2 regions of the Kocuria salsicia genome follow, and region 1 is predicted to be linked to the other one. Evidence: predicted binding sites of a transcription regulator. Region 1 holds the regulator's gene; the other holds the start of a gene.

Evidence for each region. Region 1 encodes HspR, which represses chaperone genes until heat shock. Its sites were predicted from a motif close to AAGTTGAGTCNNNNNGACTCAACTT; they were not measured.
Region 2: the regulator HspR is predicted to act here: its motif matches at 1,980-2,004, upstream of ABD264_RS08775 (Hsp20/alpha crystallin family protein).

Annotation. Positions count from the first base shown of each region.
Region 1 covers NZ_BAAARF010000007.1:70,069-75,890, forward strand. The annotation lists gene dnaK (molecular chaperone DnaK) at 1-604, shown strand, start outside; gene ABD264_RS06560 (nucleotide exchange factor GrpE) at 607-1,251, shown strand; gene ABD264_RS06565 (DnaJ C-terminal domain-containing protein) at 1,335-2,360, shown strand; gene ABD264_RS06570 (heat shock protein transcriptional repressor HspR) at 2,362-2,871, shown strand; gene ABD264_RS06575 (hypothetical protein) at 3,013-3,294, shown strand; gene ABD264_RS06580 (BCCT family transporter) at 3,321-5,072, shown strand; gene trmB (tRNA (guanosine(46)-N7)-methyltransferase TrmB) at 5,108-5,822, opposite strand, start outside.
Region 2 covers NZ_BAAARF010000009.1:48,678-54,499, forward strand. The annotation lists gene ABD264_RS08760 (1-phosphofructokinase family hexose kinase) at 1-680, opposite strand, end outside; gene ABD264_RS08765 (GNAT family N-acetyltransferase) at 742-1,221, shown strand; gene ABD264_RS08770 (ChaB family protein) at 1,374-1,793, opposite strand; gene ABD264_RS08775 (Hsp20/alpha crystallin family protein) at 2,086-2,559, shown strand; gene ABD264_RS08780 (phosphatidate cytidylyltransferase) at 2,806-3,804, opposite strand; gene ABD264_RS08785 (CDP-alcohol phosphatidyltransferase family protein) at 3,808-4,470, opposite strand; gene ABD264_RS08790 (hypothetical protein) at 4,611-5,186, shown strand; gene dsdA (D-serine ammonia-lyase) at 5,273-5,822, opposite strand, start outside.

The sequences.
Region 1 (5,822 bases):
GTTCACCCGGGACAACAAGAACCTGGGCACGTTCGAGCTGACCGGCATCGCGCCGGCCCCGCGCGGCATGCCGCAGATCGAGGTCACCTTCGATATCGACGCCAACGGCATCGTGCACGTGTCCGCCAAGGACAAGGGCACGGGCAAGGAGCAGTCGATGACCATCACGGGCGGCACCTCGCTGTCCAAGGAGGACATCGACCGCATGGTGAAGGACGCCGAGGCCAACGCGGACGCCGACAAGCAGCGCCGTGAGGCCGCGGACCGCCGCAACAACGCGGAGCAGACCGCGTACTCGGTGGAGAAGCTGATCAAGGACGACGAGGGCGCCATCCCCGAGGACGTCAAGACCGAGGTCCAGGCGGACGTGGATGCCGTCAAGGCCGCGCTCGAGGGCGATGACGACGACGCTGTGAAGACCGCGTTCGAGAAGCTGCAGACCTCACAGACCAAGATCGGCGAGGCGCTGTACGCGCAGTCCCAGAACGAGGGTGCCGAGGGTGCCCAGACGGGTGCTGCCGGTGCCGAGGGCGCCCAGGCCAAGGACGACGACGACATCGTCGACGCCGAGGTCGTGGACGACGACAACGACGGGAAGAAGTGAGCATGAGCGATTCCGAGAACCCGACGGGCAACGGCCAGTCCGTGCCGCAGGACCCGGACCACTCGGCTGAGCACGCCCAGCAGGCCGACGGCGCACAGGGACAGGAGGGGCTGACCGTGGACGACATCCTCGACACCCCCCAGTCCCAGGACGCCGGGGCCGCGGACGCGGCGTCGCTCCAGGGCGACGCCGCCCCGGCGGGCGGATCGGAGGCCCAGGGCTCTGGGGCGCAGAAGCTCGCGGACGAGCGGTTGGAGGACCTCCGCCGGCTGCAGGCGGAGTTCGTGAACTTCAGGAACCGCACCGTGCGTGAGAAGGACCAGTTGCGGGACTTCGTGTCCGGCGAGATGGTTGCCGCGCTGCTGCCGGTCCTCGACGACGTCGACGCCGCCCGCAAGGCGGGGGACCTCGAGGAGGGCCCGTTCGCGGCGATCGCCGCGAAGCTCGAGGAGGCCCTCACCAAGAAGGGGCTCACGCGGATCGGCGAGGTGGGTGAGGTGTTCGACCCGAACATCCACGAGGCCGTTCTGCAGCAGCCCACCCAGGACGTGGCACCGGATCATGTGTCCATGGTGCTGCGCTCGGGCTTCAAGGTGGGCAACAAGGTCGTCCGAGCGGCCCAGGTGGCCGTGGCGACGCAGCCGTAGCGACACCGTGAACTCGGGGCGGGTCCACATGACGGGACCCGCCCCGAGCCGTATCACAGCACATCGAAGAGAAAGGAGGCGTCATGGCCAGTCAGGACTGGATTGACAAGGACTTCTACAGCGTCCTGGGCGTCTCCAAGGACGCATCCCAAGCTGACGTCAAGAAGGCGTACCGCAAGCTGGCCCGTAAGTACCACCCGGACCAGAACCCCGGGGATGCGGCTGCGGAGAAACGGTTCAAGGACATCACCGAGGCGAACTCGGTGCTCTCGGACCCCGAGGAGCGTGAGCAGTACGACGCGATCCGGGCCATGGGCTCCGGCGCGCGCTTCACGGCCGGCGGTCCGGAGGGTGCCGGCGGCGCCGGCGGAGCGGGCTTCGAGGACATCTTCGGAGACATCTTCAACGGCGGTGGTGGCCGACGGCGCTACACCACCTCCAGCGGCGGTGGCGGGGGTTTCGAGGACATCTTCGCCCAGTTCGGCGGGGGCCAGGGCGGCGGCTTCGGCGGCCAGTCCGGGTTCGGCGCTCAGGGTGGCTTCAGCGGCTACCAGGCCCCGCCCGCCAAGGGCGAGGACATCCACACGACCACCACCATCCCGCTGCGCTCGGCGTACAACGGCACCACGGTGAAGCTGCGCCGAGGCAACGGCCAGACCACCACGGTGCGCGTGCCCAAGGGCGTCAAGGACGGTCAGCGGCTGAAGATCGCGGGCAAGGGCCACACCGGCCCGGGCGGCAACGGGGACCTCTTCGTGACCGTCAAGGTCAAGGAGCACCCGTTCTTCACCCGCGAGGGCCAGGACGTGCACGTCACCGTTCCGGTCTCCGTGGCGGAGGCGGGTCTCGGCGCGACCGTCCAGGTCCCCACCTTGGACGGGGGCCACGTGAACGTGAAGGTTCCCGCCGGCACCTCCTCGGGGCGCCGGATGCGCGTCAAGGGCAAGGGTTTCACGTCCGGGTCCAGCACCGGGAACATGATCGTCACCGTGCAGATCGTGCTGCCCGCCACGATCAACGACGCCGCACGGCAGGCACTCGAGGACTTCGCCGCCGCCACGGAGGACTTCGACCCGCGTGCGGACCTGGGTGCGCAAGCGGCCGTCTGAGATGGCGGTGGACTTCACGAAGCCCGGGTTCGTGATCTCGGTGGCGGCCGAGCTCGCGGACATGCACCCGCAGACCCTGCGCCAGTACGACCGCCTGGGGCTTGTGACGCCGTCGCGGGCCTCCGGGCGGGCACGGCGCTACTCGCAGCTGGACGTGCAGAAGCTGCGCCAGATCCAGGAGCTCTCCCAGGCGGGCGTGTCCCTCGAGGGGATCAAGCGGATCATGCAGCTGGAGAACCAGGTGCAGGCGCTGCAGTCGCGCGTCACCGAGCTCTCGGAGGAGCTGGAGAACGAGCGCCAGGCCCGCAGCGAGCGGGAGAAGATCTTCATCGCGGGCTCCGGCGGGGAGGTGGTGCGCATTGCCCGCGGGGGACGCCGCGCCCCCCGCAAGGTCTCCCAGGCGCTGATGCTCTACCGCCCGGCGCGGTCCGGCGGCACCGCGGACCGGGAACCCGCCACGGCGGCGTCGGGCGCCCCACGGCGTTCGGCCCGGGGCAGCGGCCCGGGCTGAGAACCCGCCACCACGGTCCCCGCACTGTCTCCGGACGGTGCGGGGACCGTGGTCGTCCGGGGGGGGGGCACCCGGGTGTGCGCGGGGACACGGGCGGGGACATACCCTGGGAAGGCCCCGCCCCGATCCCAGGAGCCGTCCGTGTCAGAATCCCGCCCACCCCACGAGAAACGCGCTGCAGCGCACGGACCCTCCGCCGCCCACGAACCCTCCGCCGCCCAAAGACCCGCCGGGAGCCGCTCCGGACAGGCCCGCCGGGAGCCGGTGGCTCAGCGCGGGGTGCGCGGCGCGAAGTCCTTCCTCTCCGAGATCAGCTACCCCCACAACATCCACCCGGCCGTGGTGCCCGGCGTCTCGGTGGAGGACCAGAGGGTCCGCTACGGCGTGGACAAGCTGGTGGTGGGCGTGGCCCCGGCGGCCTGATCGTCGGGTTCATCGTGTGGGGTCTCGTGGACACGGACTCGCTGACCGCGGCGTCCGGGGCTGCACTGAACTGGGCCATGCTGAACATGGGCTGGTCCTTCAACCTGCTGGCGATCGGACTGCTGGTCTACCTGCTGTACCTCGCGTTCTCGCACTACGGCAGAATCCCCCTCGGCCTCGACGGGGACACCCCCGCATACTCCACAGCGTCGTGGGCGGCCATGCTGTTCGCCGCGGGGATCGGGATCGGCATCATCTTCTTCGGCCCGTTCGAGCCGATGACCTACTTCCTCTCACCGCGCCCTGGCTCCGCGGAGCCAGGGACCATGAAGGCCATGAAGAAGGCCTCCGCGCAGGCCGCCCTGCACTGGGGGCTCAACGCGTGGGCCATCTACGGTCTCGTGGGCGTGGCGGTGGGCTACACCTCCTACCGGCGCGGCCGGGTTCCGCTCATGAGCTCCGTGTTCGCGCCGTTCTTCCGGCAGGGGCGCACGGACAACGTGGTGGGGCGGGTCATCGACATCCTCGCGATCCTGGCCACCCTGTTCGGCACGGCGGCCGCGCTGGGCATCGGTGCACTGCAGATCAGCCGCGGGGTGGACATCTTCACGGGCATGGGGTCCACGGGCAACGCCGGTGCGCTCACCATCATCTCGGTACTGACAGCCGGGTTCATCGCCTCCGCAGTCTCCGGGGTGGCCAAGGGCATCCGGTGGCTGTCCAACATCAACATGGTGCTGGCCATCGGCCTCGCGCTGTTCTTCTTCGTCCTGGGGCCCACGGCGTTCCTGCTCAACTACGTGCCCGCGGTGATCGTCACGTACTTCGCCGAGCTGCCGGACATGCTCTCGGCGTCCCTGTCCGACGGTCCGCAGATGCAGAAGTTCCTCTCCACCTGGACCACGTTCTACTGGGCCTGGTGGGTCTCCTGGGCGCCGTTCGTGGGGATCTTCGTGGCCAAGATCTCCCGGGGGCGTACCATCCGCCAGTTCGTGCTGGGGGTGCTGTTCATCCCCTCGACCATCGTGGTCATGGCCTTCACCGTGCTGGGCGGCACCGCCATCTGGCAGCAGCTGCAGACCCGCGCGATCGCCCCGGACAACACGGTGGACACCCTGCCCCCGCCGGAGGAGATCTTCTTCACCGTCCTGGACGGGCTGCCGGGCGCCGGGATCATGGCGGGTGTGGTGGTGGTCATGCTCGCGGTCTTCTTCGTGACCACCGCGGACTCGGCCTCCGTGGTGACCTCGCAGATGTCCCAGCGGGGCAACCCCAACCCCAAGCGGCGGGTGACGGTGTTCTGGGGCCTGTGCATGGCCGGGATCGCCGTGGTGATGCTGCTGATCGGCGGGCAGAACGCGCTGACCGGGCTGCAGAACCTCATCACGATCACCGCCCTGCCGTTCACGCTCATCATGTTCGCGATGGCCGTGGCCCTGCACAAGGACCTGCGGCGGGACCCGATGATCATCCGCGAGCAGTACTCGCGCTGGGCGGTGGACAAGTCCGTGCGCCACGGGATCGACGAGTACGGCGACGACTTCACGTTCGCCGTGGAGCACGCCCCGGACAGCAAGTGGGCCACGGGCGCGGACTTCGACTCCTCCGCGCCGGAGGTCACCGACTGGTACCAGCGCACGGACGAGGACGGCAACCCCGTGGACTACGACTACGAGACGGGCGAGTTCACGGGGGTCCCGGAAGAGGTGGGACACGATGACACAGGGGAGCCCTCGCAGGGCCATGCTGGGGATTCGGCGGGGAGCGGACGGCGGTAGGCCCCGGGCGGGAGCGAACCCGGGGCCGGTCGCCGTCAGCGACGCCGGTAGGCCAGGTCCCGCGGCACGCGACCGGCCTCGGTGGCCTTGCGCTCGAAGCTCGTGAGGATCCTGCCCTCCCAGCGGGGTGCCCAGCCGGTGTCCGGGTGCTCGTCGTCCGCGAGAGGGCCCGGGTGGAGGTTCTCGAAGTCTGCAGCCGCGGCGTCGAGGACCTCGCGCATCACCACGGCGTACTCCTGCCAGTCCGTGGCCAGGTGCCAGATCCCGCCCGGCTCCAGGACGCGGGCGGCGAGCTCGGCGAAGGCGGGGGAGACCAGCCGGCGCTTGTGGTGGCGGGTCTTGTGCCAGGGGTCCGGGAAGAACACCCACAGCTCGTGCACGGAGCCGGGCTCGAGCATGTGCTCCAGGACCTCCGGGGCGTTGGCCTGGGCCACGCGCACGTTGGTGACTCCGGCCTGTGCCGCCTTCATGAGCAGGTCCGCGATCCCGGGCTTGTAGACCTCCACGGCCAGGTGGTCGAGCTCCGGGTGCGCGGCGGCGTGGGCCACGATCGCCTCGCCGAGCCCCGAGCCGATCTCCACCACGAGCGGCGCCACCCGCCCAAAGGCTGCCTCGTGGTCCAGGCGGTAGGAGGGGTCCACGGAGGTGTCGGTCATGACGCGCGGGATCTCCAGGACCCATTCGCCCGCGTGCTCGTCCCACGCCTTCTGGCGCTTGGGGGACAGCCGGTCCCCGCGGCGCACGAAGGAG
Region 2 (5,822 bases), on a different contig from region 1:
GCATCCGCGCCACGCTCCAAGAGCATCCGGCCCGCCTCGACCAGCGACTCCGGGGTGTCATCCGAGCCCAGGTCCAGGTCCCGGACCTCCTCGTGGCTGATCTTGAGCACGTCCACCTTCGCGTCCACGGCCGCGAGCGCCGGGGCACCGCTGACGTCGGCGACCACCGTGGTTCCGGCATCCCGGGTGTCCCGGATGAGGCGGCCGAAGAAGGACGCGGGCACCACGTCCCCGGGCTCCGCTCCCGTGACGGTGAGGACGTCCGAGGCCAGCGCATCCACGAACGCCGTGCCGTAGAGGTCGTCCAGCTCGTGGCGGGAGAGCTCGGGCGGCGGCATGTGGGCCACGGTCTCGCGATCCTCGCCGCGCAGGTCGTAGACATACCCGCCGTTGCCGTAGCCGTAGCGCACCGCGTTGACCTGCATGCCGAGCCCGTCCAGCATCGAGCGGATCAGGGCGCCCAGCTCACCGCCGAACGGACCGCTCACGGACACGTTCGCCCCGAGCGAGCTGGCCATGCGCGCCACCCACAGGCCCTGCCCGCCAGGGTGCATGTGCACGTCCGACTCGTGCGGGCTGCGGTTGCGGTACGCCGCCGGCTCCGTGATCTCGGTGATCAGCAACGGAGTGGGCACCAGCACGGACAGGCGCGGTTTCTGGGGGCTGCGGGTCTCGGTCACGAACGAAAGCTACAGGAGCGGGCCGCTGGTGAACAGCACATCAAGGTGCCACCATGGTGGGATGAATGCCACCGCACCGATTCGCATCGTGGAGGGACAGGCCGCCAGTGAGCACACGCTCAAGGCCCTGAGTTCCTACTTCAGCGAGCTGGACAACAGGATCGACGGCGGCTTCGACCCGGAGCTCACCGAGGTCACCCGCCCCGAGGACGTCACCCCGCCGCACGGCGACTTCTTCCTCATGACGGACCTGGTCACCGGCTCCGTGATCGCGTGCGGGGCCGTCCGCAGGATCGACGACGAGCGCGTGGAGCTGCGTCGGATCTGGGTCACCCCCGAGCACCGCGGGCAGGGCCACGCCCGCACCCTGGTGCGCGCCCTGGAGAACAAGGCGCGCTCCTTCGGTGCCACCACCGCCGTGGTCTCCCTCAACCCGGAGATGACCGAGGGCGTCGCGATGTTCCGCAACCGCGGCTACGAGTCGGTGGAGTCCTTCCACGACGCCACCACGGCCTCGGTGTTCCTGGCGCGGCAGCTCTAGCGCCGCGGCCGGTCCCCCGGTGCGGCCGGTCTGACATCTGAGGTGTAGAAGTACCCGGATTCTGTGCCGCTGGGCCGTCATCTCTACACCTCAGATTCGCGGGGTCCCGCGCCGGTGACGACGACGCCGCTCGCCCCCCGAGCGCGCGAGGCTCAGGACCGCGCGTCCCGCGTCTTCTTCTCGTTCGCCTTCTCGATGGCCGCCACCAGCTCGTCCTTGCTCATCTCCGAGCGCCCCTGGACGTCCAGCTCCTGAGCGATCCCGTAGAGGTGCTCCTTCGTGGCGTTCGCATCCACTCCCCCGGCGGTGTCCTCGGAGTTCAGCCCACCCTTCTCCGCGCTCGCGTCCGAGGGGCCGTTCTCCTCCTTGGGCTCCCAGCGGTCCCCGACCTTCTCGTGGGTGTGCTTCACGGCGGCCCACGCGGTGCGGGCGGCCCGGGCGTCGTCGTCGTACTCGTCCTGCGCGGCGTCGTAGGTCTGCGCGAACGTGTCCTGCGCCTTCTCGTCCGAGCGCCGCAGCGTGGACGGGATCTCGTCCTGGATCGCGTGGCCGTTCTTCTTCGCCTTGGGCACCGCTGCCTCCTGGGTCCGTGCCGGAATGGTGGGCACCTCCGATCCTAGGGACGACGACGCCGCCCGCCCCACCCTTTCGGGTCCCCCTGCGGAGTTCTCTGGGCACTTGTGCGCCTTGAGCTGAATCCGCTCAACTTTGCTGCGCAGGGTCTTGGCACTCGCTTGGGGTGAGTGCTATCTTTTCAGTAGTTGAGTCACAGGGACTCAAGAAACGTGAAGGCTCCACTTCCAGGGGATGAACAGGACGGCGGGGCACCTCACGGTGGCGCCACGCATGCAAGGAGCAGACATCATGGCTACTTTCGATCCGTTCTCCGAGGTCCAGAACTTCGCCAACCAGGTCCTCTCCAGCCGCAACGGGCTGGAGCAGATGCCCATGGACCTCTACCGCCAGGGTTCCGACTACTTCCTCGCGGCTGACCTTCCGGGCATCGACCCGTCCAGCGTGGACGTGGACGTGGACGGCCAGCTGCTGACCATCCGCGCTCAGCGCCGCCTGCCCTCCGCAGAGAAGGACACCAAGTGGATCGTGCGGGAACGCCGCAACCACTCCTTCGTGCGCCAGCTGAACCTGGGTCAGGGCATCGACACCGAGAACATCACCGCCGCCTACGACAACGGCGTGCTCACGGTGCGCATCCCCGTCTCCCCCAAGTCCCAGCCGCGCAAGATCCAGGTGGCCACCGGCCAGAACCAGGACAACGTGGTGCTGGAGCACGGCGGGAAGTCCGAGAAGTCCGACGAGAAGAAGGACTCCGAGAACTGACGGCACCACGGTTCGACATCATGACGGTCTGACGGCGTCCCGTCATGACGGTCATGCGACCACGGCGAACGGGCCCGCGGGAGAGATCCTGCGGGCCCGTCGTCGTACCCGGGGGGCCGCGAGTGGACGGTGCCGGTAGCAGCGCGGAAGGTGCGGCCGCGGCAGGGACGGACGGAGCGGCGTCGTCGTGCCCCGCACGCAGGACCCCCGCGACGACGCAGCCCGGGACCCGGCCCGCGCCCCACCTCACCCGGCGAAGAAGAACCTCGTGAGGTGGAAGAACACCGGGGCGGCGAAGATCAGGGAGTCCATGCGGTCCAGGATGCCGCCGTGACCGGGGATGAGCGTGCCGAAGTCCTTGATCCCGCGGTCCCGCTTGAGGCTGCTCATCACCAGGCCGCCCGCGAATCCGAGGACGCACGAGAGCAGAGCCAGCACGGCGGCCTGCCACGGGGTGAACGGGGTGAGCCACCACAGGGCGGCACCGAGCGCCGTCGCCGAGAGGATCCCTCCGACGAACCCCTCCCACGTCTTGTTGGGACTCACGGTGGGTGCGATCCTGTGCCGCCCCACAGTCTTGCCCCAGAGGTACTGGAGCACGTCCGAGCCCTGCACCACGACCACCAGGAACAGCAGCAGCGCCCCGGCCTCCGGCCCGCCGGATCCCACCGGGGAGCCGTCCGCCGCAGCCTTGCCGTCCCGGAACACCACGGGCAGCTGGAGCACCGCGGGCAGGTAGCTCAGCGCGTAGACGCACACCATGAGCCCCCACTGGCTCAGCGCGGCCCTGTGGAGGAAGGACTCCGTGCGCCCGGACAGGGCCAGCAGCACGGGCAGGAACAGGAACACGTAGACGGGGATGAAGATGGCGTACATCCCGTACCAGTGCTGCCACAGGAACCAGAAGTGCAGGGGGCTGAGCACGGCCATGATCCACACCATGACCCGCTGGTCCCGTTCCCCTCGCGGCATCAGGTCCGCGAACTCGTGCATGGCCACCAGCGAGAGCGCCAGGAACAGCAGCACCACCGCGGTCTCGCCGAGCGCCAGGGCGCCCACGAGCACACCCACCATGAGCCACCACGCGACGATCCGCTGCCGCACGTTCACGAGCGTGGTCCGCAGCCCGTCCGAGCGGGTGCGGCGGTACATCACCTCGGCCGCGAGCGTGGCCAGCACCAGGACCACGAGCAGTCCGAGCACCAGGCGCCAGCTCTGCGGGCCGAGCAGGCCGATGGTCGTCACGGCCTAGCCCCGGGCCCGCAGCTCGCGGGAGATCGCGCCCAGCCGGGAGGCCACGGTGAGCGCACTGCCCAGCGCCACCACCAGGAGCGTGAGCCACAGGACGATCCCGGGCTGCCACCCCAGCAGGGGCTCGACCAGACTCAGGAGGATGCCTCCCATGAGCACCCACATGCGGCGCTGCTTGGGCAGCACTCCTCCGAACTGCTGCGCGCACCCCACGCTCACGCCGAGCGTGCGCACGTAGGCGGTCAGCACGGCGAGGCTGCCGGCGAGCCACCCGAGGGCAACACCGCCCGTCACGGACGACGCCGCCCAGCCCGCTCCCGCGAGAAGCGCGAGGTCCGAGACACGGTCCGGCACCTCGTTGTACAGCTCCCCGGTACGGGTCCGCAGACCGCCCTCGACGGCGAGCATCCCGTCCAGCATGTTGCACAGCAGCCGCAGCGGGATGCAGAGAGCGGCGAGCAGCAGCGCGACCGCGCGCAGTGCGCCGTCCGCGTGGCCCGCCACGACCAGGAAGCCGCAGCCCACGAGTGCTGTGACCACCGACGCCACGGACACGTGGTTGGGGCGGATGCCGGCGCGCTGCAGGGTCGAGGCGGCAGCGGTCGCCCACCCGGCGGTGCGCTGGGGAATGGGGCGGCGCAGGGGGCCGGTGGGGGACATGTCGCTCCTCGTCTCATGGGTTCCTCATGCATTTTCACAGAATTTGCGCCCTGAGGACACGAGGCAACAGTGGCAGGGGGGACGGTCCTGTGGGGTTGGATGTCCACAGGGCAGCAATCAAGACCGCTGAGGAGAGTGCCGTGGACAGGACGTCTGGTCGTCGCAGGGACCACGTGGTCGCCGGGCTCTGGGGTTTCGCGGAGGCCACCGGGTTCTTCGTCGTGCCGGACGTGTGGCTCTCGGCCCTGGCCGTCCGCAGCCTCCGGCGAGGGCTGACGAGCGCCGTCTCCGCGACCGCCGGGGCCGTGGTGGGCGGGGCGCTCATGCACCGCTGGGGCGAGCGAGTTCCGGCGGGGCGCTCGGCCTGGCTGCTGACCCGGCTGCCCGCCGTCTCTCCCGCGATGGTGGAACGGGTGGAGCGGGAGATGGCCTCGCACGGATTCGCCGCCGTGCTCCTGGGTCCGCTGCGGGGTACCCCGTACAAGCTCTACGCGCGGACGGCCGGGCTGCGCGGGGACCCGCTGCCCGCGTTCCTGGCGTGGTCGGTTCCCGCCCGTGCGCCGCGGTTCGTGGTGGTCACGACGGCGGTCGGCGCGCTCTCCGCCCTGCTCCGGTCTCTGCGTCCCCACGCCCCGGGAGGGGTGCGCTGGGCGATCTTCACCGCCGGGTGGACCGCGTTCTACGCGTGGTACTTCCGCACGGTGGGCCGGGGCTGAGCGGGTCTACGCGCGGGAGGGGCGCGGCTGACTGCGGCTGACCGCTGCTTTCTCTGGCTGGCGCACCCGGGGACGACGACTCCGCGTCACGCCACGTAGCGCGCCCGCACCTCCTCCGGCAGCATCCCGCCACCGGTCAGCCACGCCATGTGGGTGATGTTCTCCGGTGCGGCACCGAAGGGCTCGCCCTCCTCCGAGACCCGCCGGATCGACTCCAGAGCAGCCGCGGCGGACGGCTCCACCACCATGCCCTCAGCCCTGTGCAGTGCCCTGACCTGCAGGGACATCTGCTCGTCGGTCGCAGTGACGTAGCCGTCCACCAGCCTCTGGACCGCGCGCCCCACGAAGCCGGAGGGCCTGCCCACGGCCAGCCCGTCCGCAATGGTCCGGGTGCTCAGACCAAGCTCCGCCACGGATATCCCGTCGTGCCGGCCGGTGCGCACGCCCAGCAGCATGCACGGGGCCTGCGTGGGCTCCACGAACACGCAGTGCACGACGTCACCGAACTCACGTTTGAGCCCGTAGGCCACGCCTCCCGGCGCACCGCCGATCCCGCAGGGCAGGTGCACCACCAGCGGGTGCTCGCTGTCCGCCGCAACACCCTGCTCTCGCAGCTGCGAGGCAACGCGGGCCCCC